DNA from 3 places in the Nonomuraea sp. NPDC050394 genome. Region 2 is predicted to be linked to each of the others. Evidence: riboswitches for the same ligand, from Rfam matches in the RefSeq annotation. Region 2 holds a riboswitch; each other region holds the start of a gene.

Region 1 (7,639 bases), on a different contig from region 2:
GTGGTCCGCGCGGGAGTCGAGCCCGGTCAGCCTGGTCAGCTCCGCGACGACAAGCCGCCCTTCCCGTACGGCGTGCGCCCCCGCCTCGGCCGTCAGCCGGTCATCGCGCACATGCAGCGCGGACGAGGCGCCGATCATGATGCCGGTCAGCCGGTGGGCGGCGGTGTCGTGCAGGTCGGCGGCCAGCCGGTGCCGCTCGGCCTCGGCCGCCAGACCGGGCACCGCCGCCGCACCCGAGGCGTACGCGGCGAACGCGCGCCTCCTGGCTCCGCGTACCCGTGCCGACCTGCCCAGTGCCCAGCCGGCGGCGCTGAGGCCCGCGGCCAGGAAGGCCACCCCGGCGACCTGGTCGGGGGTGCCGCCGCCGGCCAGGGTCACGGTTGTCGCGCTCGCCGCGGCCAGGGTCACGAACCAGAGGACGACGCGGGCCGTACAGGAAAAGGACAGTCCCGCCACCACCGCGACGGCCGCGAACGAGCCTGCCCACCACACCGTTCCAGGATAGGGATATCTTGTCGGGCCATGTCGCCAAGATCGTGGTTATGGTGGGGCGTCGCCGTGGTGCTCACGCACGCGCACATGGTCTTCGCCGTCCCCTCCGGCGGCATCGGTTGTGCGGGGATCGGCCTGTATCAGGTGGTCGCCGCAGAGTTGCGGTCGATCGCGGAGTGGGTTCCGCTGGTCTGGTATTCGGGGATACCGGCGGTCGGCCTGGTCGTGGTGACGTGCTGGTTGTGGGAGCCGTGGATCGCCCGGCAGATCGTGCGGTGGCTGGCGGCGTTGCTGCTGCTCTTCTTCGGCCTTGAGCAGTTCGGCTTCCTCGTGGATCTGTTCTTGAGCCCGGGATGTCTGGACATGTGGGGCTGGTCGGCGTTCACGCGTCTCGACCTGCTTCCGCCGCTGGCGGCGTTGTGCATGATCGCGGCGGTACGCGCGCCCGGACGGAGGCTCCTGAACGCCCGGCGGGTGACCGGCCTGGCTGTAGTGGTGACGCTGGCCCTGGTGCCCGCGGCCGACCTGGGATCCGGGCCGATCACCACCGACTGCGAGGGAGCCGGGGAGACCGGTGAGCGGGCGCTGGTGTGCAAGGCCCGGCGCGGCGGCCAGTACCAAGGTGTGCCGGATCATGTGGTGCTGGCCCACGCGCGTACGGCCTGTGCCGCCTACTCGGGCGAGCTGCCGGACGCCGTGTTCGTCGCCCCTTTGTGCCCGAGGGCGGCCGCGGACCTGCGGCGGGCCGAGGAAGAGCAGGAACGGGAGTTCGAGCGGTGGGAGGCGGACAGCCTGCGGGCCTGTGACCGGGGCAGGCACCGGCCGAAGATCAAACCGGTGGTCGCGGGCAGGCAGCGGATCCTGTCAGAAGCCGGGCTCGCGGTGTTCGAGGACTCCGAGGAGGACGGCCTGGCGTTCGACGTGGCCGGGGACTACCCCGTCTGCGTCACCGCCGAGGCGTATCGCCAGGCTCCTCCTCGGGAGTCGCGTGGGTGGGAGCGGGTCGAGGAGGTCGCGTACCTCAGCCCGACCGGCGCGATCGTGGTGCACGATCCGCTGGCGGGGCCGTCAGGACTGCCGAACCTGGCCATCGCCGGGCCCGGACGCTACCGGGTGCGGACGCACTACCGGATCGCGCACGACGACGGGGTGGGGCATCTCCTGGTGATCGTGTTCCCCGAGCGCCGGTGAGCCGCACCCGCCGGCGTCAGGTGACGATCAACAGCGACTTGCCGACCGTGGCGCGTTCGGCGAGGGAGGTGTGGGCGTCGGCGGCGCGATCCAGCGGGAACGTGGCGCCGACGCGCGGCGTGATGACGCCCTTCGCGGCGAGGTCGAGCGCACGGGCCAGCATGTCGCGGACCTCGTCCTGCTCGGGCGGGCCGGCCTCCAGCGCGTTGTGGACGTGTACCCGGCGCCGCTCGGCGAGGTCCGGGTCGATGGTGGTGAACTCCCCGCCGGAGGTGCCGTACGTGATGAAGCGCCCGCCCTCGGCGGCCGTCTCGAACGCCGCGAGCCCGAGCGCGCCGCCCACGCCGTCGAAGACGAGGTCGACGCCGCCGGTGGCCGCGCGTACGCGCTGCTGCCAGTCCCCGGCCGAGTAGTCCACGACGACCTCGGCGCCCAGCTCGCGGGCCAGGTCCAGCTTCTTCCCGCCCCGCGCGGCCGCGACGACCCTGGCTCCGGCGTCACGGGCGAGCTGCACCAGGAGCGACCCGGCCCCGCCCGCCGCCGCGGTGACCAGAACCCACTCCCCCTTCCCGATCGCCCCGTCCCGGGCGAGCATCAGCGCCGTCACCCCGTCATGCAGTACGGCCGCCGCCTCCCGGAACCCCAGCCCGTCCGGGATCTCGACCACCTCGCCGGCGGCGGCGGCGATCCGCTCGGCGTACCCGGTGGACGACCTGGCGACCACCCGCCGCCCGGTCCAGGACGGGTCGACGCCCGCGCCCACGGCCGACACCACGCCCGCTCCGCCGCCGCCGGGCACGTAGGGGAGGTCGCGGGGGAAGTAGTCACCGCCCCAGCCGGCGCGCAACAGGGTGTCCAGGTAGATGACGTCGGCGACGGCCAGGTCGACGACCAGCTCGCCCGCGCCGGGGACCGGGTCGGGCACCTCGACGGGCGTCAGGACTTCAGGGCCGCCGAACTCTCGCACGTGAATGGCTCTCATGCCCCCTACTCTTCAACCTCTAGCAAGGTTGAGGTCAAGCCAGGCGCGCGAAAAGACCGTCGAGCAGCGACGAGAGGCCGAACTCGAAGGCGTCGCCGCCGCCGGGGTAATCCGGTTCCAGGCGGGCCCGCAGGCGGGGGAAGCGCCGGGCGGTCTCGATCATCTCCGCCATCGCCTCGTCCATCCGCTTCTCCTCGTCGGCGCCCGCCCGGCGTACCTTCGCGCGCAGGGCCGACTCGGCCGCCTCTCCCTGCGCGGCGCCGATCACGAACATCAGGATCGACGCGGCGACCCGGTCGGCGGCGGCGGCGCCGAACCCGGCCGACTCGTGGATGGTCAGGCAGTGCTCGTCGTAGCGGGCCTTGTTGGGGCCGTAGATGACGTGGGTGCTCATGGCCGGGATCAGCCAGAAGTGGCGGACGACCATCTCGTGGGCGCCGCGGGCGAGTTCAGCGGCGGCCTCGCGCCAGCCCATGGCGACCGGATCGGGCAGCCCGATCTCGCCGAAGACGTGGTCGGCGGCCAGCTCGACGAGCCGGTCCTTGCTCTTGACGTGGTAGTACATGGCGGTCGCGGCGGAGTCGAGCTGGGCGCCGAGCCGCCGCATGTTCAGGCCGGCCACGCCTTCGGCATCCAGGACCTCGACGGCGGCCAGGACGATCTGCTCCTTGGTCAGCGACATACGGCCATCGTATTGCACTTAGTTCAACAACGCCCTACAGTTTTACTAAGTTCAAAAACGAGGAGACATCCATGAACGCCCGCATCGCCGCAGCGGTGATCCAGCTACTGACCGTGGTCCCGTTCCTGCTGGGGATCTACTCCGTGACCTTCTACGGCGCCGCCGCCCAGCAGGCCGCCGAGACCGAGATGGCCCGCCAGAACCAGCCTCTCGAACTGCTGACCCGGAACGGCATCAGCTTCGCCGGCAGCGAGGGCCTGGCGATCGTGATCATCGTCATCCTGGTGGCCCTGGCGGTGCTCAACCTGACCGGCAGGCGGATCGGCCGGATCCTTTCCTGGATCTTCCAGCCGATCCTGCTCGTGCTCGGCGTCGTCATCATTCCCGGCCAGGTGTTCACGGCCCGCTTCCTGGAGCCGGTGCTGCCCGGCGTGGACACGCACGCGCTGGTCGCCGCGGCCCTGGACGCCATGCCCGCCTGGGCGACGGCCGCCAGCTGGGCCAAGCTCGTGCTCACCACCGCCGGCTCGGTCGCCGTGGTGGTGCTGCTGATCCGGGTGGCTAAAGCCACTTCGCGGTAGGCCAGGACTCCAGTTGCCAGGCGCTGTCCCAGAACATCCACTCGAACTCCGCCGCCTTCACGAAGGCGGCGCGCATCTGCTCCAGGAGCGCCGGGTCGGCCTCGGCGGCCAGGCGGTCGGTGATCTGCTTGGCCCGCGTGACCGACGCGGTATAGGCGGGATCGACGTAGGTGGCGATCCAGGCGCGGTACGGATGGGTCTCGGAGCTGCGGCCGACCAGCGCGGCGCCGACGTCCTCGTAGATCCAGAAGCAGGGCAGCACCGCCGCCGCCAGCACCGGGTACGGCGCCGACAGCGCGGTGGCCTGCAGCCAGGAGGAGTAGCCGAGGGCCGTCGGCGAGGTGGGCACGCCGGTCAGGTCGGCGGCCGTCAGGCCGTACTGCTCGATGTAGCCCTCGTGAAGGGTGCGCTCGGCGGCGATGGCGTCGTGGGCGGCCTGCGACCAGAAGGCCATTTCGTCCGGGTCAGCCGCCCTGACGGCCGCGGTGGCCAGGGCCTTGGCGAACGCCTCCAGGTAACGGGCGTCCTGGACGATGTAGAAGGCGAAGCGCTCACGGGAGAGCGTGCCGTCGCCCAGGGCGGTGTTGAACGGGTGCTCGTGGATGGCCCGCAGCAGGTCGGCGGTTTGGGCCCAGGCGTCGTCGGTGAACACGACAGTCCCTTCGCTAGTCCGAACTAGATCAGGTTCGACGGGTTTGGATCTCAGCCCTTGGCGGGCACCCCGCGTCGCGCGCTCACAGTAACAGCCGCCAGCGCGGTGAGTCCCATCAGGAGGGCGCCGAACCAGAGGGCACCGGTGATGGCCAGGTTGTCGGCCACGATCCCGCCGAACGCGGCGCCGAAGGCGATGGCCAGGTTGAAGACGGTGGTGTTCAGCGCGGTCGCCGCCTCGGCCGAGGCTCCGGCCCCTTGCAGGATCCAGGTCTGCACGGCCACGGGGGCGCCGCCGTAGGCCAGACCCCAGATCAGCAGGAGGATCGAGCCGGTCACCGGCGTGGTGCCGGCCAGCGGGAAGATCAGCATGATCACGGCCAGGGTCACGCTCAGCGTGATGACCCGGCGCCTGACGTTCCAGGACGAGCCGACGAAGGTGCCGATGACTCCGGCGACGCCGAAGCCGAGCAGGACCGGGCCGATCAGGTCGGCGGGCACGCCGGAGACGTTCTGCAGGATCGGGCTGATGAAGGTGAAGGCCGCGTACTGGCCGCTGACCACGAGGAACGTGGAGATGACGGCGGCGCGTACGACCGGGTTGCGGAACTGGCGCGGCAGCTCGCGCAGACGGACGGGGGCGGTGGCGGGAATCCTCGGCAGCAGCCACAGCAGCGCGCCGACCACCAGCAGGGCCAGCACGCCGACGGCGGCGAAGGCGACCCGCCAGTCGGTGAGCCCGCCGACGAGCGTCCCGGCGGGGACGCCGAGCACGTTCGCCGCGGTCGCACCGCCGAAGGCCAGCGAGGTGGCCCGCGCGACATGACGTTCCGGCACCAGCCGTACGGCGATGCCCGCCGCGAGGGCCCAGAAGCCGCCGATCCCGATGCCCACCAGGAACCGGGAGGCCAGCATGACGCCGAAGTTGGGCGCCACCACGGAGACCGCGTTGGCCACCACCATCAGGCTGAGCAACCCGATCAGCACGGTACGCCGGTCCAGCCGCCCGATCGCCACGGGCAGCAGGGGCGCGGTGGCGGAGGCGACCAGGCCGGGCACGGTCACCATGAGCCCGGCGGCGCCCTCGGAGATGTCCAGGGATCCGCCGATGGCGGTGAGCAGGCCCACGGGCAACTGCTCCACGGTGACCATGGCGAACGTGCCCACGGCCACGGCCGCCACGGCCAGCCATTCCTTCAGTGAGACCTCTTCTTGCGTGACGATGGACACGCCGATCACCTCTCATTGATAATCTCAACGTTGAGATATCATCACTTTATTGTGTGAACGTCAAGTCTATGAACGTTAAGAGGTTTCGCCATGAGCGACGCGGTGGACATGCTGCTGGCCCAGTGGAAGAGGGAACGCCCCGACATCGACCCCTCCCCGATGGGGGTCATCGGCCGGATCTCCCGGCTCAGCCTGCTGTTCGGCGGCGAGCTCAAGGCGTTCTTCCAGGAGCACGGGCTGGAGCGGTGGGAGTTCGACGTGCTGGCCACGCTGCGCAGGTCCGGCGCGCCGTACGAGCTGAGCGCGGGGGAACTGCTCAAGGCGGCCATGGTCACCTCGGGCGCGATCACCAACCGAATCGACCGCATGGAGGCCAAGGACCTCGTCGAACGCGTCAGGGCCAGCGACGACCGCAGGTCGGTGCGGATCCGGCTCACGCCGCAGGGCCTTGAGCTGGTCGACCGGCTCGTCGGGGCGCACGTGGACAACGAGGAACGCCTGCTGGCCGCCCTCGGTCCCGCCGAGCGCGATCAGCTGGCCGGGCTGCTGCGCACCTTGCTGGAGTCGCTGGGAGACACCAGCCTGGTAGAATGAAGATGGAGAAGGCCGCTTCCCGTGATCACGGGGGCGGCCATGCTGCGTTCATGACCTTTCTCAGCCAGCTCGCGCGCACCGAGCGGTTCACGCTCGGCCGGCCGTCCTCCTTCACCGTCTCCGCCGACGGGCGTACTGTCTTCTTCCTGCGTGACAGCAGTCTGTGGGCGCATGCCCAGGGCGAGGAACGCCTGGTGGCGGGGCCCGGCATCACCGCGTACGCGGCCGACGACGAGGGCCGGGTCCTGGCCTTCGAGCGCGACGGGCAGTTGTGCACGGCCGGCGGCGCGCTGCCCTCGGCCGAGCCGGTGCGCGCCCCCCGGCCCGACCCCACGGGCGAGCGCATCGCCTACGTCAGCGCCGGCGCGCTCCGGGTCATCGGCGTGGACGGCGACGGCGACCGGGCCGTGGCCGAGCCCGACGGGCCGGAGGTGACATGGGGACTGCCCGAGTACGTCGCGCCCGAGTCGATCGGGCGGCGCGAGGGCTTCTGGTGGGCGCCCGACGGGCGGCGGCTGCTGGTGGCGCGGGTGGACACCGCGCCCGTCCAGCGCTGGCATCTCGCCGATCCGTCCGATCCGTCCCGGCCGTCGCGCTCCTTCCCGTATCCGGCCGTGGGGACCGCCAACGCCGACGTGACGTTGTGGATCGTCGACCTCGACGGCACACGGATCCGGGTCGAAGCCGACGACGAGTACCTGACCGCCGCGGGCTGGGACGCGCACGGGCCCTATGCCGCCGTGCAGAGCCGCGACCAGCGCCGGGTCCGGATGTTCGCCGTCGATCCCGCCACCGGGCGGACGGAACTCCTGGCCGAGCAGCGTGACGCCGCCTGGGTGACGCTGGTGCCGGGACTGCCGCGCCGTACCGGGAAGGGGGTGTGGCTCACGAGCGACGACCGCGACGACACCCGCACCCTCCTGTACGGCGGGCGGCCCGTCACCCCGCCCGGCCTGAACCTGCTGACGGTGCGGTCGGTGGACGGCGAGAGCGTGCTGTTCACCGCCACCGACGAGCCCACCGAGACCCAGCTGTGGTCCTACCACCCGGACGCCGGCCTGGAGAAGCTCGGCCGGGCCGGGCTCGACGACACCGCGCGCGGCGGCACCACGGTGATCGGCGCCAGGATCCGCGAGAGCGGCGAGGAGATCGTCTCCCACGCCGAGAAGCCGGTGCTCGACCTCAGGATGCGCCTGCTCAGGCTGGGCCCGCGCGAGCTGCGGGCGGCGCTGTTCC
Region 2 (7,639 bases):
TGTGGGAGGTCATCATGTTGGAGGCGGCCAGGTAGCTGCCCCGCGGCAACGCCTGCATGTACTGCTTGACCAGCCCGTGCGGGTCGTCCTCGTCGGGGAACAGGTGCAGCAGGCTCATCATGAGCAGGCCCACGGGCCGGGAGAAGTCGATCAGGTCGAGCAGGTCGGGGTGGCCGAGCACGGCGTCCACGTCCATGGCGTCCGCGGTGATGGCCGTGGCACGCAGGTTGGTGCGCAGGATCGAGCGGGCGTGCGGCTCCACCATCGGGTCGAGGTCCACGTACACGACGCGGGCCTCGGGGTTGGCGAACTGGGCGACCTCGTGGGTGTTCTCGATCGTCGGCAGGCCCGCGCCCAGGTCGATGAGCTGGGTGACGCCGGCGTCCCGTACCAGATGGTCGGTGACGCGGCCGACGAAGGCGCGGTTGCACCAGACGAGGCTGACCACCTCGGGGACCGCGGCGGTCAGGCGTTCCGCCACGGCCCGGTCCACGGTGAAGTTCTCGGTGCCGCCCAGCAGCGCGTCGTATACACGAGCCACGCTCGGCCGGGTGGCATCGACCCCGGGTGGAATCCATTCGTTGATCATGGGCGGCTCCGCCGAAGTTCCGTTGCCGCGGATCGTATCCAGACTCCGGCCGGTATGTCAGCGCCTCTGCGGGGTAGCGCCCCAGCATGACGGACACTTCTCAGGGTGAGTCGCGCAACGAACGCGAGTCCCACAAAGAACGTGTAGATCGTGAGCTGACCGAGTTGCTGCAGGGCCTGCGTGTCGCGGTCACCGGGGTCCAGGTGCTCTTCGCCTTCCTGCTGACCGTTCCCTTTCAGCAAGGCTTCGGCAAAGTCGACACCGCGGGCCTGTGGCTGTTCTTCATCGCGCTCATGGGCGCCGCGCTGGCGTCGGTGTGCTTCATCACGCCCGCGGCGCAGCACCGGGTGTTCTTCCGCACCGGGCTCAAGGAGCGCATGATCAAACGCGCCAACTCCCTGGGCATCGCGGGTGCGGCGTTTCTGCTGATCGCCATGACCGCGGCCGTGGCCATGGTGGCGGAAGTGGTGCTGAACGCCTGGCCGGCGACCTTGTTCGGCGGCGCGGTGGCGCTCACAGCCGGGTGGTTCTGGCTCCTCCAGCCCATCACGGACATCTATCGAGCCAAGGGCACGTTAGAGGAGAAGTCCTGAGGGCAGCAGCATGACCATGGCTACATTGCTCTGGATCATCGCCGTCATCCTCGTCATCGCCGGGATCTACGTCATCCTGGCCAGGCGGGACATTCTATGGGGCATCGTCCTCATCGTGCTGGGATTCCTCGTGGGTCCCGGCGGAGTCAGCATCTTCAATGTGTGAGGAAAGCGGGCCGGCCAGAACCGGCCCGCCTTCTCTCACCTCCCAACCGTTTCAGCCGCTTCCCAGGTCTTCAGGTAGGCCTCGGCCCCCTGAGCCATGTCCTGGACGAACGCGTCGCCGGCCAGCGACCTGATGTCCTCGATCCAGTCGGGCACCAGGCCGTAGTTGGCGACGCCGTCCACGTTGTAGTCCCATGTCCGCTGTCCCGTGCTGTGCCGGTCGAAGCTGACCGAGCCGTCGTGGGAGTGGAAGGGGTACGCCACCGCGCTGCCGGCCCGGGGACCCGGCAGTTTGCCCAGCCCGTTGGCGTCGAGGCCGTACCCGAACCCGGGGCGGCCCGCCGCGTCGCGCAGGGGCTTGGTCTCGCGCCAGGCGCCGGCGAACCCCTCGGCCCCGTGGCCGTATGAGGTGACCATGCCGCCGAGCCGGTAGATGCGCTGGTAGTTGAGCGCGTCGGTCCAGCTGTGGGAGGAGATCACGCCCGCGTAGCCGGCCTGCTCCAGGAGGGTGAGCGTCCGGTCGGCGGCCTTGACGCTCATGTGGTCCACCTCGATGAGCATGCCGCGGCTCATCATGCCCTTGACCATGTGCTCACCGAGCGAGGTGAGCCCGCGTCTGTTGCAGTGCGGCCCCGGCGGGTAGACGGGCAGGCTGACGCCGGGCGGCAGCCAGCGGGCCAGTTCGGGCGGGAGCACCGCGGGCGAGATCGTGTTGTCGCGCTGCGGCCCCGTGCACGCCTCCGTCTGCCAGAAGCGGCCGGACGACAGGAAGTTGCCCAGGTTGACGATGGCCCCCTGGGTGCCGGAGTCGAAGCGGACACCGCACAGGGCGTTGTCGTACTTGTGGCAGACGAACATGGAGCGGACGCCGAGCTGGTACATCTCATCCAGGCCCCGGTCGATCTGGGCCTTGGTGCAGTGGGGGATGCCGAGCGTCTGCCGGCAGCCGAACGGCTCGGAGGTCTCGATGCCGAGCACCACGGCGAGCTTTCCCGCGGCGATGACCGAGCGGGCCTCGGCCGGGCTTCTGACCACGCGGAACCAGCCCTGGCCGGGGCCGCCGCTCTGCTGGTCGATGTAGTCCTGCATCTCGAACGTACGGCGGGCCTCCAGGCGGATGGAGCCCATCTCGTCACAGGGGTTGATCTTCAGCGGGTAGATCTCGCAGAGCTGGCGGTTGGCCACGAGGTCGTTCACCATGATCCGCAGCCCGCCGCGCCAGGCACGCTCGATCCAGGTGTAGTAGGCCTGCTGGTGGGTCAGCGAGTCATGGGCCGGCCAGCTCCTGAACGTGGGCCAGCCGACCGGGTCGTGGGTGCCGGTCGGCTGACCGGTGCGGGTGAAGTTCTCGAACCAGGCGGCTTCGCCGTTCGGGAAGTGGTCGAGGCAGTCGACCAGCGCCCTGGCGATGCCGCCCGGGTCGAACGGCTTGCCGCAGAGCAGCTTGCCGCCGAACGCTTCGTAGGACATCAGGTGGCTGTGCGCGTCGATGAAGCCGCTCACGGGCTGCTCGCTGCGGGATAACGCGGGGGCGGGTAACGCGAGCAGGGCGATGGCGACCAGGACGGCGAGTATGCGGCTGATCACGCCCTCAGCGTGGGCTCCTTACAGACGCCAGTCAAGACCCAATATGAGTCCTACTCGCTATTTTGGGTCCGCCGGATCCAGATAGACCTCACCGCCCCTTTCGGTGAACTCCACCGCCTTCTCCGCCATGCCCGCCTGGATGGCCGCGGAGTCCGTCAACCCATGCTCCTCCGCATATTTCCGGACATCGTGGGTGATCTTCATCGAACAGAACTTCGGCCCGCACATACTGCAGAAATGCGCGGTCTTGGCGGGCTCGGCCGGGAGCGTCGCGTCGTGGAACGACCGGGCCGTCACCGGGTCCAGCGACAGGTTGAACTGGTCCTCCCAGCGGAACTCGAAGCGGGCGTCCGACAGCGCGTCGTCCCACTCCTGCGCCCGGGGATGCCCCTTGGCGAGGTCGGCGGCATGGGCCGCGATCTTGTAGGTGATGACGCCGGTCTTGACATCGTCCTTGTCCGGCAGGCCCAGATGCTCCTTGGGGGTGACGTAGCAGAGCATGGCGGTGCCGTACCAGCCGATCATCGCGGCGCCGATGCCCGAGGTGATGTGGTCGTAGCCCGGCGCGACGTCGGTCACCAGCGGGCCCAGCGTGTAGAACGGGGCGTCGTCGCAGATCTCGCGCTGCAGGTCCACGTTCTCCTTGATCTTGTGCATGGGCACGTGGCCGGGTCCCTCGATCATGACCTGCACGTCGTGCGCACGGGCGACCTTCGTCAGCTCGCCCAGCGTGCGCAACTCCGCGAACTGCGCCTCGTCGTTGGCGTCGGCGATCGAGCCGGGCCGCAGGCCATCGCCGAGCGAGAAGGCCACGTCGTAGCTCGCCAGCAGCTCGCACATCTCCCGGAAGTTCTCGTACAGGAAGCTCTCCCGGTGGTGGGCCAGGCACCACGCCGCCATGATCGAGCCGCCGCGCGAGACGATGCCGGTCTTGCGCCGCGCGGTCAGCGGCACGTACGCCAGCCGTACCCCCGCGTGCACGGTCATGTAGTCGACGCCCTGCTCGCACTGCTCGACCAGCGTGTCCCGGTAGACCTCCCACGACAGGTCGGCCGCCACGCCGCCGACCTTCTCCAGCGCCTGGTAGATCGGGACGGTCCCGATCGGCACCGGCGCGTTCCTGATGATCCACTCGCGGGTGGTGTGGATGTTGCGGCCGGTGGACAGGTCCATCACGGTGTCGGCGCCCCACCGCGTCGCCCAGGTCATCTTCTCCACCTCCTCGGAGATCGAGGAGGCGACCGCGGAGTTGCCGATGTTGGCGTTGATCTTCACGTGGAAGTTGCGGCCGATGATCATCGGCTCGCTCTCCGGATGGTTGACGTTGGCCGGGATGATCGCCCGCCCGGCCGCCACCTCCTTGCGGACGAACTCGCCGCTCACCCCCTCCCTGACCGCGACGAACTCCATCTCCTTGGTCACCACGCCCCGCCGCGCGTAGGCGAGCTGGGTCACGGGGGCCCCGGTGGCCCGCAGCGGCCTGCGCCCGTCGCCGGGGAAGACCTCGGTGTTCGCGCGGGCCCAGGCCTCCTGCTCCTTGAAGCCGTCGTCGATGGGCCGCACCTGGCGGCCGCCGTAGCGGGCGACGTCGCCGCGTTCGAGCACCCACACCTCCCGCAGCCGCGGCAGGCCCCGCGTGATGTCGGGGTTGTCCGGCCCCGAGGTGTCGTACAGCTCCACCGACGTCCCGTTCGACAGGTGCACCCGCCGCATGGGCACCCGCAGATCACCGAGATGGATCTTGGAAAAGCGCGCGTCACTCATCGCGCAAACTCCCTTCGCCGGCATTACCCGGATCAGGTTCTGGCGGTCGGCGGCTGCTCCAGCCGTCCTCTCAGCCCGTTGCACCGGGCTCCCGCGTTCGGACCGCGCCACCGTACCCCGGCGACCCGGGGTACGCACAAGACCCTTTACAGCGGCGGTTCGTCGATACGGCGCCTCTCCTCGTAGACCGTCGTCGTACGGCGCGCGTGCGGGTCCTCGTAGATCGGCTCCTCGATCACCCTGCGGGTAACGTGCATCCGGTACAGGCCGAACAGCAATCCGGCCAGACCACCGATCATGAGGACGACGCCGATCACATTGATGTCAAGACCGGCGAGGTCGAACTCGACCGCCCAGGTCAGGATCGCGCCGAGCATGATGAGGATGATGCCTCCGGCGATTGTCATAATGCACCTCCAGAGGAAACACCTATCCCCATGTCGAAGAACAAACCTGTCGTCGTGATCGGGCTCATGGGCTCGGGCAAGACGACCGTCGGCAAACTGCTGGCCCGCGAGCTCGGCGTGCCGCTCAGCGACAGCGACCCGTACCTGCGCGGCCGCTACGGCACCAGCGCCGCCGAGATCGCGAAGGCGGAGGGCGCGCACGTGCTGCACCAGAGGGAGGCCGAGCACGTGCTCCACGCGCTGACCGAGCCGCCCCAGGTGATCGCGGCGGCGGCCAGCACCGTGGAGGACCCGCGGGTACGCGAGGCGCTGCGCGCGGCCTTCGTGGTCTGGCTGGACGCCCCCGACGAGATCCTGGCCCAGCGGATGCGCTCGTCCGACCACCGCCCGGAGTTCTCGCCCTCCGCCATGCGGGCGCGGCGCGAGCCGTACTTCCTGCAGGTCGCCGACCTGCGGCTCGACGTCTCCACGGCCACCCCGGAAAACACGGCGACAACCATTTACGAGGCTCTATAAATTAGGGAAATGTTCGCGAACAAACCCACCCTCGCCGGTGATCGGGTCACCCTCGTACCCGTCGGGCCCGAGCACGTCGAGGGCCTGATCGAGCTCTGCGACGACCCCGAGGTCGCCAAGCTCACGGGCTCCCATACCCACAACGGGATCGCCCCCAAGGCGGCCCTGGAGTGGTACTCCACGCGAGGCGGCCACGAGGACCGGCTCGACCTGGCCATCATGGCCGCGGACGGGTACGTCGGCGAGATCGTGCTCAACGAGCTCGACAAGGACAACCTGTCGTGCAACCTGCGCATCGCGCTGGTCGGCGCGCGGGCGTTCGGCAAGGGTTACGGCACCGAGGCCATCCGGCTGGTGCTCGGCCACGCCTTCGCCACGACTCCTCTGCACCGCATCGAGCTGGGCGTATACGATTTCAACGACCGCGCCAAGCACGTCTACGAGAAGGTCGGCTTCGTGCGGGAGGGCGTGCTGCGTGACGCGCTGCTGTGGGAGGGACAGTGGTACGACTCGGTGACGATGTCCGTGCTGCGTACGGAGTGGAAACCCCTGTCATAATGATCATGACGCACGGGTCCCTCGAGGCGCGCGAGGGACCTGTGGCGTTGCGGGCGGCAACCAATTCCGCGTTGTGCGCATCTAAGGGGCAGTGACGATGCGCTTGGTGCCCGGTGACCCCGAACGGCTTGGCGGCTACTGGCTGGCCGGCCGGCTCGGCGCGGGCGGCCAGGGCGTCGTCTACGACGCCTACGACGCCGAGGGCCGCCGCTTCGCGGTGAAGGTCCTGCACGGCGGGCTGAGCGGGCAACTGGCCAAGGAGGCCGCCGCGGCCGGCCGGGTGGCCTCCTTCTGCACCGCCCGCGTGGTCGAGGCCAGGCTGGACGCCGAGCGGCCGTACATCGTCAGCGAGTTCGTCGAAGGCCCCAACCTGCGCCAGGCGCTCGAACGTCACGGCCCCTACTCCGGCGACTCCCTGCTCAGGCTGGCCGTCGCACTGGCCACCGCGCTGGCCGCCGTCCACAGCTCGGGCGTGGTGCACCGCGACCTCAAGCCGGAGAACGTGCTGCTCGGGCCGGACGGGCCCCGGGTGATCGACTTCGGCGTCGCGCGTACCACCGACGGGGCGAGCACGAGCTTCGTCGGCGGCACCCCCACCTACATGGCGCCCGAGGTGTTCACCGGCCGCCGCGCCGGGCCGCCCGCCGACGTGTTCGCCTGGGGCGGCGTGGTGCTGTTCGCCGCCACGGGCGAGGACCCGTTCCAGGCCGAGAGCCTCGGCGGCGTCATGCACCGGGTGCTCACGGTCGACCCCGACCCCGGCGACCTGACCGAGCCGCTGCGCTCGCTGGTCGCCCGCGCGCTGGCCAAGGACCCCGCCGGGCGCCCCACCGCCCCCGAACTGCTGCTCGGGCTGCTGGGCAGCGCGGAGCCGAGCGCGGGCGCCGAGCTGGCGGCCCAGGTCAGGCCGCCGGACGGCCTCGGCGGCGAGCGTCCGCTCGGCGAGGTCGCCGAGGAGGTCTACGCCGCGCTCACCCCCGAGCAGCAGCGCGCCGTGCCCGGCCTGCTGCTGCGGATGCTCGACGGCGAGACGCTCCGCCGCATCCCGCGCGACGAGGCCGAGGACCCCGGCGTGCTGGCCCACTTCGCCGAAGCCGGTCTCCTGGTACGGCGCAGCCTCAAGGTCGCCCCCGAGGACACCGAGACCGGCAAGCTCGTGGCCGTCTCCGACGACCTGGTCGCCCCGGCCAGCGCCGCGCTCTACCACGCCTGGCCCAGGCTGCGCTCCTGGGTGGCCGACGACCGCGACGGCCTGGCCGTGCACGGCAGGCTGCGCGGCGCCGCCCTCCACTGGCAGGCCCACCGCCGCCGCGCCGCCGACCTCTACCACGGCAGCGCCCTGGACACCGCGCTCGGCTGGGCCGCCACCACCCGCCGCCACCTGGACCTCAACGCCCTCGAACGCGACTTCCTCGACCGCAGCGCCGCCCAGGCCAGGCGGCGCGGGCGCCGGCGCGGGC
Region 3 (7,639 bases), on a different contig from region 2:
CCACGCCCGCCAGCGTCGCCGCGACGGCCGCGACCACGACGACCGCCAGCATGGCGCCGATCGACCGGGCGCGCCGCCAGCGCAGCACGCCGATGCCGGCCGCGGCCACCAGCAGGCCGAGCGCGGCGGCGACGAGGATGGACAGGGCGGTCATGGCAACGGTTCGTACCGGTATCCCACGCCCCAGACGGTGACGATCCGCTGGGGTGCCGTCGGGTCTGGTTCGATCTTCTCACGCAGCCGCCGTACGTGCACGGTCACCGTGGAGGAGTCGCCGAACGACCAGCCCCACACCTGGTCGAGCAGCTGGGCGCGGCTGAAGGCCTGCCTCGGGTTGCGCATGAGGTAGGCGAGCAGGTCGAACTCGCGGGCGGTCAGCATGATCTCGGCCTCGCCCAGCCGTACCTCGTGGGCGCCGACGTCCACCGCGAGGTCGGCGTCGCGCAGGACGCCGGTCCCCGCGGTGCCCGTCGCGCCACGGGCGCGGCGCAGCACGGAGCGCACGCGCAGGGCCAGTTCGCGCGGGCTGAACGGTTTGGTCACGTAGTCGTCGGCGCCGGTCTCCAGGCCGACCACCCGGTCGATCTCCTCGCCGAGCGCGGTCAGCATGATCACGGGGACCGGCCAGCGCTCCCTGAGCTTCCTGCAGACCTGGAGCCCGTCGACTTTGGGCAGCATCAGGTCCAGGACCATGAGGTCGGGCGGCCTGGCGAGGGCCCGGCGCAGTGCCTCGGCCCCGTCGCCGACGCATTCGACCTGGTGACCGTCGCGCTCCAGGTATCGGGCGACGACCTCGGCCACCGTGGGGTCGTCGTCGACCACCAGGATGCGGGTGTTCACCTCTTCACGGTACGGCCCCGCGGTACGCAACCGATATGGACGTCACCGAGCCGTAAGGACACCGAAGGACGTACCTTGGTCACATGGGTCGCATTGTCGCGCTGGTGCTTGGCACGCTCGCCGCTGCCTTCGTGCTGTTCAACTTCGTCCTCCCGATGGTCGCCGTGCTGTTCCAGGTGGCTCTGATCATCGGTGTCATCGCTCTGGTCGTGTTCATCGCGGTCAGGGTGATCAGCGGGTCGCCCTCGCGGTGACCTTCCTGTTCGATCCCGCCTGGCTGGTGGCGCTGGCCACGCTGGCGAGCGTCGGCATCCTGCTGCTGGCCGCGTGGGCCGCCAGGCTGCTGCCCGCGCGTGACGGCGCCGCGCCGAGCTTTCCGCTGCGCTACGCACGCCGGATCGCGTTCGTACGGCAGCGCGATCCCGACGCCGCCGGCCGGGCCAGACCGAGAGCCCCATCACCGAGCCCCGCTTCACGTTAGGCGGGGCTCGTATCCAGGCGAGCCCTCATCTCCCCCGAGGAAGGGCTCATGATCGACTCTCTGGTCACATTCGTCATCGGCACGGCGGGCGGCAACGCCGCGCTCGGCATCGTGCTGTTCACCATCGCGGTACGCGTGCTGCTGCTACCACTCGGCGTCAAGCAGGCCAAGGCCGCCCAGCTCCGCGAACGGCTGGCGCCCAAGCTGAAGGAGCTGCAGAAGCGCCACTCCCGCAACCCCGAGCGGCTGAACAAGGAGATGACCGCGCTCTACGCCAAGGAGGGCAGTTCGCCGCTGGCGGGGATCTGGCCGAGCCTGGCGCAGGCGCCGTTCCTGTGGGTGGTGTATCAGGTCGCCACGCACCCGACCGCGCTGGCCGGGCACACCCTTTTCGGCGCGCCCCTGGGGCACCAGGTCGCCGCGCTGGTCGCGAATTACGGACTGATCAGTTGGCCATTTTTGGTCTTTGCTGTTGTGATCTTCCTGATCGCTCTCGTGGCATGGCTGACCGCCCGCAAGATCGACGGTCCGGCGTGGATCAGGGCGTTGCCGTTCGCCACCGCGCTGTTCGCGCTCGTGATGCCGCTGGCGGCCGGGCTGTACCTGCTCGTCTCCACCGCGTGGACGGCGGGGGAACGGGCGGTGCTGGCTACCCGGCCTCTCTGAGCGCGGCCACCTGCCCGTTCGCCACGCCGTTCGGAGCGGGCAGGATCGCCCACACCGTAGTGGTGTCGCCGTCGTGCCGAACGCCCCAGCTCTCCGCGACGTATTCGACGATGCCCAGGCCACGGCCACCGAGCGATGAGAGCGTGGGGCGGCCCGCGCGCGGCTCGGTGGCCGCTCCGCCGTCGCTCACCGCGACTTCGATGTGATCATCGCTCCACAACCAGGCCACCCTGACCATGCCGGACGGCAGCGGATGGGCGTGCCTCAGAGCGTTGCTCAGCAGCTCGCTCACGACCAGGACAGCGTCGTCGACGGCGTTCTCGAAGACGCCGCTCGCCTGCAGATCAGTGCTCAGACGCTGGCGGGCGACGGCGACGCTGGACGGTGCGTAAGGCAACAGCACCACGCTCGACACGCGCACCTCCCCGCTCCCAGTTCCCCCCGAGGGAACACTCCCCGGTACGACCGAAATGCCCCGTTACCCAGTCCCAGAAACCGCATCTCGATCACAGCTTGTACACATTGGACGATAGATCAGCGCATCCGTTACCACCTCGTTACCGCATCGGTGTGTCGGATCGGATATCAGGCGCACGATCCAACGCCAGCCTGATACGGGTGCCCCCGCCCGGCCGGGGATGCGCGCTCACCTCACCGCCCTGGGCCCTGGCCAGGCTCCGCACGATGTAGAGCCCGAGCCCCACCCCGCCGAACCTGCGCCGGTCACCGCTGTCGACCTGCACGAACCTCTCGAAGATGCGCTCGCGGTCCTGGGCGGCGATGCCGACGCCCTCATCGTCCACCACCACGATCACCCGATCGTCCTCCGGCCACGCCTCGACCGAGATGAGGCCGCCCCTCGGCGAGTACTTGAAGGCGTTCTCCAGCAACTGCCCCAGGATGATGTCGGTGGCCAGCGCGTCGCCCCGCACGGACGGCAGGCGATCGGGCACCACCACCTCGACGCTGTGCCGGTCCGACAGCACCGGCAGCCCCAGCGTCGCCGCCCGCACCCGCTCGGCCAGGTCGAACGTCTCCATCCGCACCGACAGCTCCTCTGCCCCCGCCCGCGAGCCGAGCAGCAGATGGTCGATGAGCTGCCCGAGCGACCTGGCCCGCTCGGCGATCGTGTGCACCGCCGAGCGCCGCTCGGCGTCGCTGAGCTTGTCCCAGCGCGCGTCGAGCGTGCTGGCGAACCCGCCCACGATCGTGATCGGGGTACGCAACTCGTGGCTCGTGGTCGCCAGGAACAGATCCTTGGCCTCCTCAAGCTCCTTGGCCGTGGTCACGTCGCGGAAGTCGACGACGATCTCCCCGGTCTCCTCGATCCGCGCGCTCACCACGTCGAGCCAGCGCCCGGTCTCCATCTGGAACGTCAGCTTCTCCCCAGGCTGGGGCAGCGGGAACGGCGGCGGCCCGCCCAGTACCGCCTCGGCGCTGAAGGCGGTCATCTCGGCTGCCGCCGGGTTCCACTGCAGCACCCGGCCCTCGTCGTCGAGGACCGCGATGCCGTCGGCGCTGGCGTCGAACACCGCGCGCTCGTGCGCCCGCTGACGCACCGCGTCCTGGTAGGCCATCGCGTTGCCGACCGCGATGCCGGCGTGTCCGGCGAGCAGCTCCAGCAGCTCCAGCTCGACGTGCCCCGGCTTGTGTTCGGCGAACAGCGCGTAAAGCGCCCCGTACGGCCGGCCGCCCACCGCCGCCACGCCGAGCGCGATCGTGTGCAGTCCGGGCAGCCGCGCCCAGACGAGATCACCGAGCCCATGCGACTCGAGCAGGACGGTCTTGCCGGTGCGTAAGAGCTTGCCGACCAGGCTGTTGCGCATGTCGGCCGTGGTGTCCTTCAGCGAGTCCGGCAGCTGGTGCACGCTCACCAGGCGCAGCCGTTCCCCCTCGATCAGCACGAAGCCGCCGGCGTCCGCGCCCGTCAGCTCGGTGAGGCTGGCGGCGATGCGGTCGAGTACGGCGGGCAGCTCCAGCTCGGAGTTGATGTCGCCGACGACGTCGTTGAGCCGGCGCACCAGCCGCTCGCGGCGCGCCACGCGCACCCTGGCGCCCTCGTCCTCCTGCGTCAGGTGGTGCACGCAGACGTAGCCGGCGACGGCGCTGCCCTGGAGCAGCGCGCTGGTGTCGATCCGCACGTCCAGCAGGCTCCCGTCGCGGCGGAAGCGCTTGGTGTGCAGCGAGACCTGGCCGCCGGTGCGCACGCGTTCGAGGACCGCGTTGTGCTCGGCGGTCAGCTCGGCCGGCACGATCGGGGCCCGGCGCCCGACGATCTCCGCGGCCGTCCAGCCGAACAGCCGCTCGGCCGCGGGATTCCAGTGGAGCACCGTCTGATCCCGGTCGAGAGCGATGATCGCGTTGGGGGAACTGGCGAGCACGACGGCGGCGAGGTCGTCGTCACTACCTGCCCGCATGTCTCCCACATCTCCATACTGCCCGTGGCGGGGTGCTTCCGTCGGGCGATCCGTCCGATACGCTGCGGTCACGGGTTCCCAGGTGGCGAAGTGGGTGAGGGTATGTCGAGCGGTGATCTCGATGCCCTGCTCCGCGTGACCTCTTCGACCTACCGCAGCGAGGACCCACCCGACGTCGCCTTCGGCCGCTACGACGGCGCGGTCGGCAGGCTCGTCCTCGCCGTGACCGCGCGCGGCGTCGTGACCTGCAGTTTCGACGAAGAGAACACGGTGTTCGAGCGGGTCGCCAAGCAGTTCGGCTCCTTCATCGGACCCGACGCCGCCCGGCTCGACCCGGTGCGCCGCGAGCTCGACGCGTTCTTCTCCGGGCGCCTGCGCACGTTCACCACGCCGGTGGACCTCACCCTCGCCACGCCGTTCGCCAAGACGGTTCTGCAGAAGATGATGGCGGTGCCGTACGGGACGACCACGACCTACGGCGAGATCGCCGAGCGCATCGGCCGGCCGCGCGCGCTGCGTGCGGTCGGGAACGCGCTCGCCCAGAACCCCGTGTGCGTGATCGTCCCGTGTCACCGGATCGTGCAGGCCGACGGCGAGCTCGGCGACTACGCCGGAGGCGCCGCCGCCAAGCGGCACCTCCTGACCGTCGAGAACCGCTGACTCACTTCGCGCGCGCCCGGCCGAGCAGTCCGACCAGCAGTGTCACCAGTGCCGCCACGATGGCGCCGCCGAGCGCGCCGTTCATCCACGGCTGGCGTACGGCCTCGCGCAACGGCAGCCAGATCCGGTCCCACGCCTCGACCGTCGGCGTGCCCGTGGTCACCCAGTAGGCGGCGAAGCCCAGCGCCCACGGGATCAGCATCGACCAGCGGGCCGGCGCGTTCTCCGCGGTGTTCCACCGGGTGCCGCCGCCCAGCAGGAAGTAGTCGACCGCGAGCACCGCGAACATCGGCACGAAGACCGCGCCGATCACCCCGAGGAAGGCGCCGTAGGAGGTGACGTCCACGGCCAGCGCGATCGCGACCGTCAGCACGCCGATGGCGGTGGAGAAGATCCGCCGGTCCACCCTCGGCATGAGGTTCTGCAGCGACACGGTCGTGGAGTACACGTTCGCGAACGACTGGTCGGTCTCGCGCAGCACCAGGATGGCGAAGAACAGCGCGCCCAGCGGCGCCGCCACGAACGGCGCGAACACCGCGGTGGAGTTGGCCGCGACCGCCGAGGCCCCGGCCAGCGCGACCGCGTAGACGCCCAGGCCCAGGCAGGCGATCTGGGCCAGCGTGTAGCCGCCCACGACGCCGGTGAAGGCGGCCCTGCTGGAGCGCGAGTGCCGCGCGAAGTCGGCCGCGAGCGGCACCCACGAGATCGACAGCGCGATCACGTAGTCGACGGCCGGGGCGAACGCGGTCCAGTCGCCGCCGGTCTGCGGCGGCGCCTTGCCCAGGAAGTCCACGGCGAACCAGACCATCGCGATGATCACGCCGATCGTGACGTACCTGCGCAGCAGCCTGATCGCGCCCAGCGGCCAGATCGTCAGCGCCGTGGTGACCGCCCCGGCGACAAGCACCCAGACGGCGTACGGCACCGCCGTACCGAAGATCGCCATCGCGCCGTTGGAGATGACCCAGAGCTCGAACGCGCCCCAGCCGATCATCTGGACGATGTTGAGCACGGTCGGGATGTAGGACAGCTTGGCGCCGAACAGCCCGCGCAGCAGGACCATCGCCGGTTTGCCCGTCTGGGTGCCGGGGATGGCGGACAGTCCCACCATGGCGGTGCCGATGAGGCTGCCGACCGCGGTGGCGGTGAGCGCCGCCGCCAGGCTCAGCGGCGCGTCGCCAAGGGGGTTGAGCAGCAGCAGCGCGCCGGAGAAGCCCAGCAGGCTGACCGCGAGGTTGGCCCACAGCGCGCCCTGGTCGAGCACGCCGAGGGTTTTCGGCGTGGCCCCGTCCAGGGTCAGGGCCACCTCAGAGTGGTGCGGTTCATCAGAGTGGTGTGATCCATCGACGACACGCGTCATCGTGAACGCTCCCTACGCCGGCATTACCCGGTCAGGTTCCGGCGGTCGGCAATGCGTGGGGATTGCCCTCTCAGCCCGGCCGTGCCCGAGCTCCCGCGCTTATGTAAGTTTCAGGCGGATTATGCCACTCGCCTGGCATGTGGCAAGACACCGGGCGGTCCCGGGGCCTGGGAGAATGGGTACATGACGGTTCCCGAGATCGAGGCCAAGGACGTGCCCGTGGGCGCGTACCTGCTTGACGTGCGTGAGCAGGGCGAGTGGTTGGCGGGGCACGCACCCGACGCCGTGCACATCCCCATGGGCGAACTGCAGTCACGTCTCGACGAGGTGCCCGCCGGGCAGCCGGTCTACGTGGTGTGCCGGGTGGGCGGCCGCTCGGCGCACGCGGCGGCCTGGCTCAACCACGTCGGCCGCGAGGCGGTCAACGTGGGCGGCGGCATGCAGTCGTGGGAGGCCGCCAGGCGGCCGATGGTGAGCGAGAGCGGCCAGGAACCGTTCGTGGCCTGACCCCGAATGCGAGGTCCGACCGCCGCCAGCGCCGGGAGGGCGGCCGGGCGAGCATCGGAGCATGGAATACGAGATCAGCGCCATCGACCCGGTGATCGTGCGCGAGCTGCTCCGGGCGGACGACGCGGGCCGGGCGCCCCGCTTCAGCATCGACGAGGAGGGCGGCGCGCCGCTGCGGTGCTGCCTGCGCAAGGCGGCGGCGGGCGAGCGGATCGCCCTGGTGTCGTACGCGCCGCTGCGCCGCTGGGCCGCCGAGACCGGCGCCGACCCCGGGCCCTACGACGAGCTGGGGCCCATCTTCGTCCACGCCGAGCCGTGCGAAGGGCCCGGCACGACCGCCTGGCCCGCGGCCCACACCGCCCAGCGGGTCCTGCGTGCCTACACCGCCGACGGGCGCATCCACGGCGGCCGTCTCCTGCCCGAGGGCGCCGACCCCGAGGTGGCGCTCAAGGAGGTGCTCTCCGACCCCGAGGTGGCCTTGGTGCACGTACGGGCGGTCGAGTATGGCTGCTTCCAGTTCGCCGCCCACCGGGCTACTTGAGCAGGCGCGACAGACGGCGGTCGGCGAGCGGCTTGCCGCCCGTCTGGCAGGTCGGGCAGTACTGCAGCGAGGAGTCGGCGAACGAGACCTCCCTGATGGTGTCGCCGCACACGTCGCAGGGCTGCCCGGCCCGGTTGTGCACGCGCAGGCCCGACCTCTTCTCTGCC

Evidence for each region. A riboswitch is a leader RNA that binds a small molecule or an ion and turns the genes downstream of it on or off. The one in region 2 is predicted to bind thiamine pyrophosphate.
Region 1: another riboswitch for thiamine pyrophosphate. It lies ahead of ACIBKY_RS43000 (TenA family protein); the one in region 2 lies ahead of thiC (phosphomethylpyrimidine synthase ThiC).
Region 3: another riboswitch for thiamine pyrophosphate. It lies ahead of ACIBKY_RS43380 (purine-cytosine permease family protein); the one in region 2 lies ahead of thiC (phosphomethylpyrimidine synthase ThiC).

Annotation. Positions count from the first base shown of each region.
Region 1 is NZ_JBITIO010000015.1:206,959-214,597, reverse strand. It holds gene ACIBKY_RS43025 (ATP-binding protein) at 1-492, opposite strand, end outside; gene ACIBKY_RS43020 (hypothetical protein) at 523-1,683, shown strand; gene ACIBKY_RS43015 (zinc-binding dehydrogenase) at 1,700-2,665, opposite strand; gene ACIBKY_RS43010 (TetR/AcrR family transcriptional regulator) at 2,700-3,347, opposite strand; gene ACIBKY_RS43005 (hypothetical protein) at 3,419-3,928, shown strand; gene ACIBKY_RS43000 (TenA family protein) at 3,909-4,580, opposite strand; TPP riboswitch at 4,568-4,662, opposite strand; gene ACIBKY_RS42995 (MFS transporter) at 4,631-5,809, opposite strand; gene ACIBKY_RS42990 (MarR family winged helix-turn-helix transcriptional regulator) at 5,900-6,403, shown strand; gene ACIBKY_RS42985 (prolyl oligopeptidase family serine peptidase) at 6,454-7,639, shown strand, end outside.
Region 2 is NZ_JBITIO010000010.1:334,015-341,653, reverse strand. It holds gene ACIBKY_RS34875 (SAM-dependent methyltransferase) at 1-589, opposite strand, end outside; gene ACIBKY_RS34870 (DUF6328 family protein) at 676-1,182, shown strand; gene ACIBKY_RS34865 (GPGG-motif small membrane protein) at 1,199-1,348, shown strand; gene ACIBKY_RS34860 (Coagulation factor 5/8 type domain-containing protein) at 1,384-2,934, opposite strand; gene thiC (phosphomethylpyrimidine synthase ThiC) at 2,992-4,698, opposite strand; TPP riboswitch at 4,691-4,803, opposite strand; gene ACIBKY_RS34850 (DUF6458 family protein) at 4,845-5,105, opposite strand; gene ACIBKY_RS34845 (shikimate kinase) at 5,136-5,621, shown strand; gene ACIBKY_RS34840 (GNAT family N-acetyltransferase) at 5,631-6,179, shown strand; gene ACIBKY_RS34835 (protein kinase) at 6,277-7,639, shown strand, end outside.
Region 3 is NZ_JBITIO010000015.1:279,141-286,779, reverse strand. It holds gene ACIBKY_RS43420 (sensor histidine kinase) at 1-154, opposite strand, end outside; gene ACIBKY_RS43415 (response regulator transcription factor) at 151-840, opposite strand; gene ACIBKY_RS43410 (hypothetical protein) at 924-1,094, shown strand; gene ACIBKY_RS43405 (DUF6412 domain-containing protein) at 1,091-1,321, shown strand; gene ACIBKY_RS43400 (YidC/Oxa1 family membrane protein insertase) at 1,370-1,987, shown strand; gene ACIBKY_RS43395 (ATP-binding protein) at 1,971-2,408, opposite strand; gene ACIBKY_RS43390 (PAS domain S-box protein) at 2,545-4,404, opposite strand; gene ACIBKY_RS43385 (methylated-DNA--[protein]-cysteine S-methyltransferase) at 4,540-5,064, shown strand; gene ACIBKY_RS43380 (purine-cytosine permease family protein) at 5,066-6,370, opposite strand; TPP riboswitch at 6,417-6,531, opposite strand; gene ACIBKY_RS43375 (rhodanese-like domain-containing protein) at 6,608-6,931, shown strand; gene ACIBKY_RS43370 (DUF1203 domain-containing protein) at 6,993-7,472, shown strand; gene ACIBKY_RS43365 (Fpg/Nei family DNA glycosylase) at 7,465-7,639, opposite strand, start outside.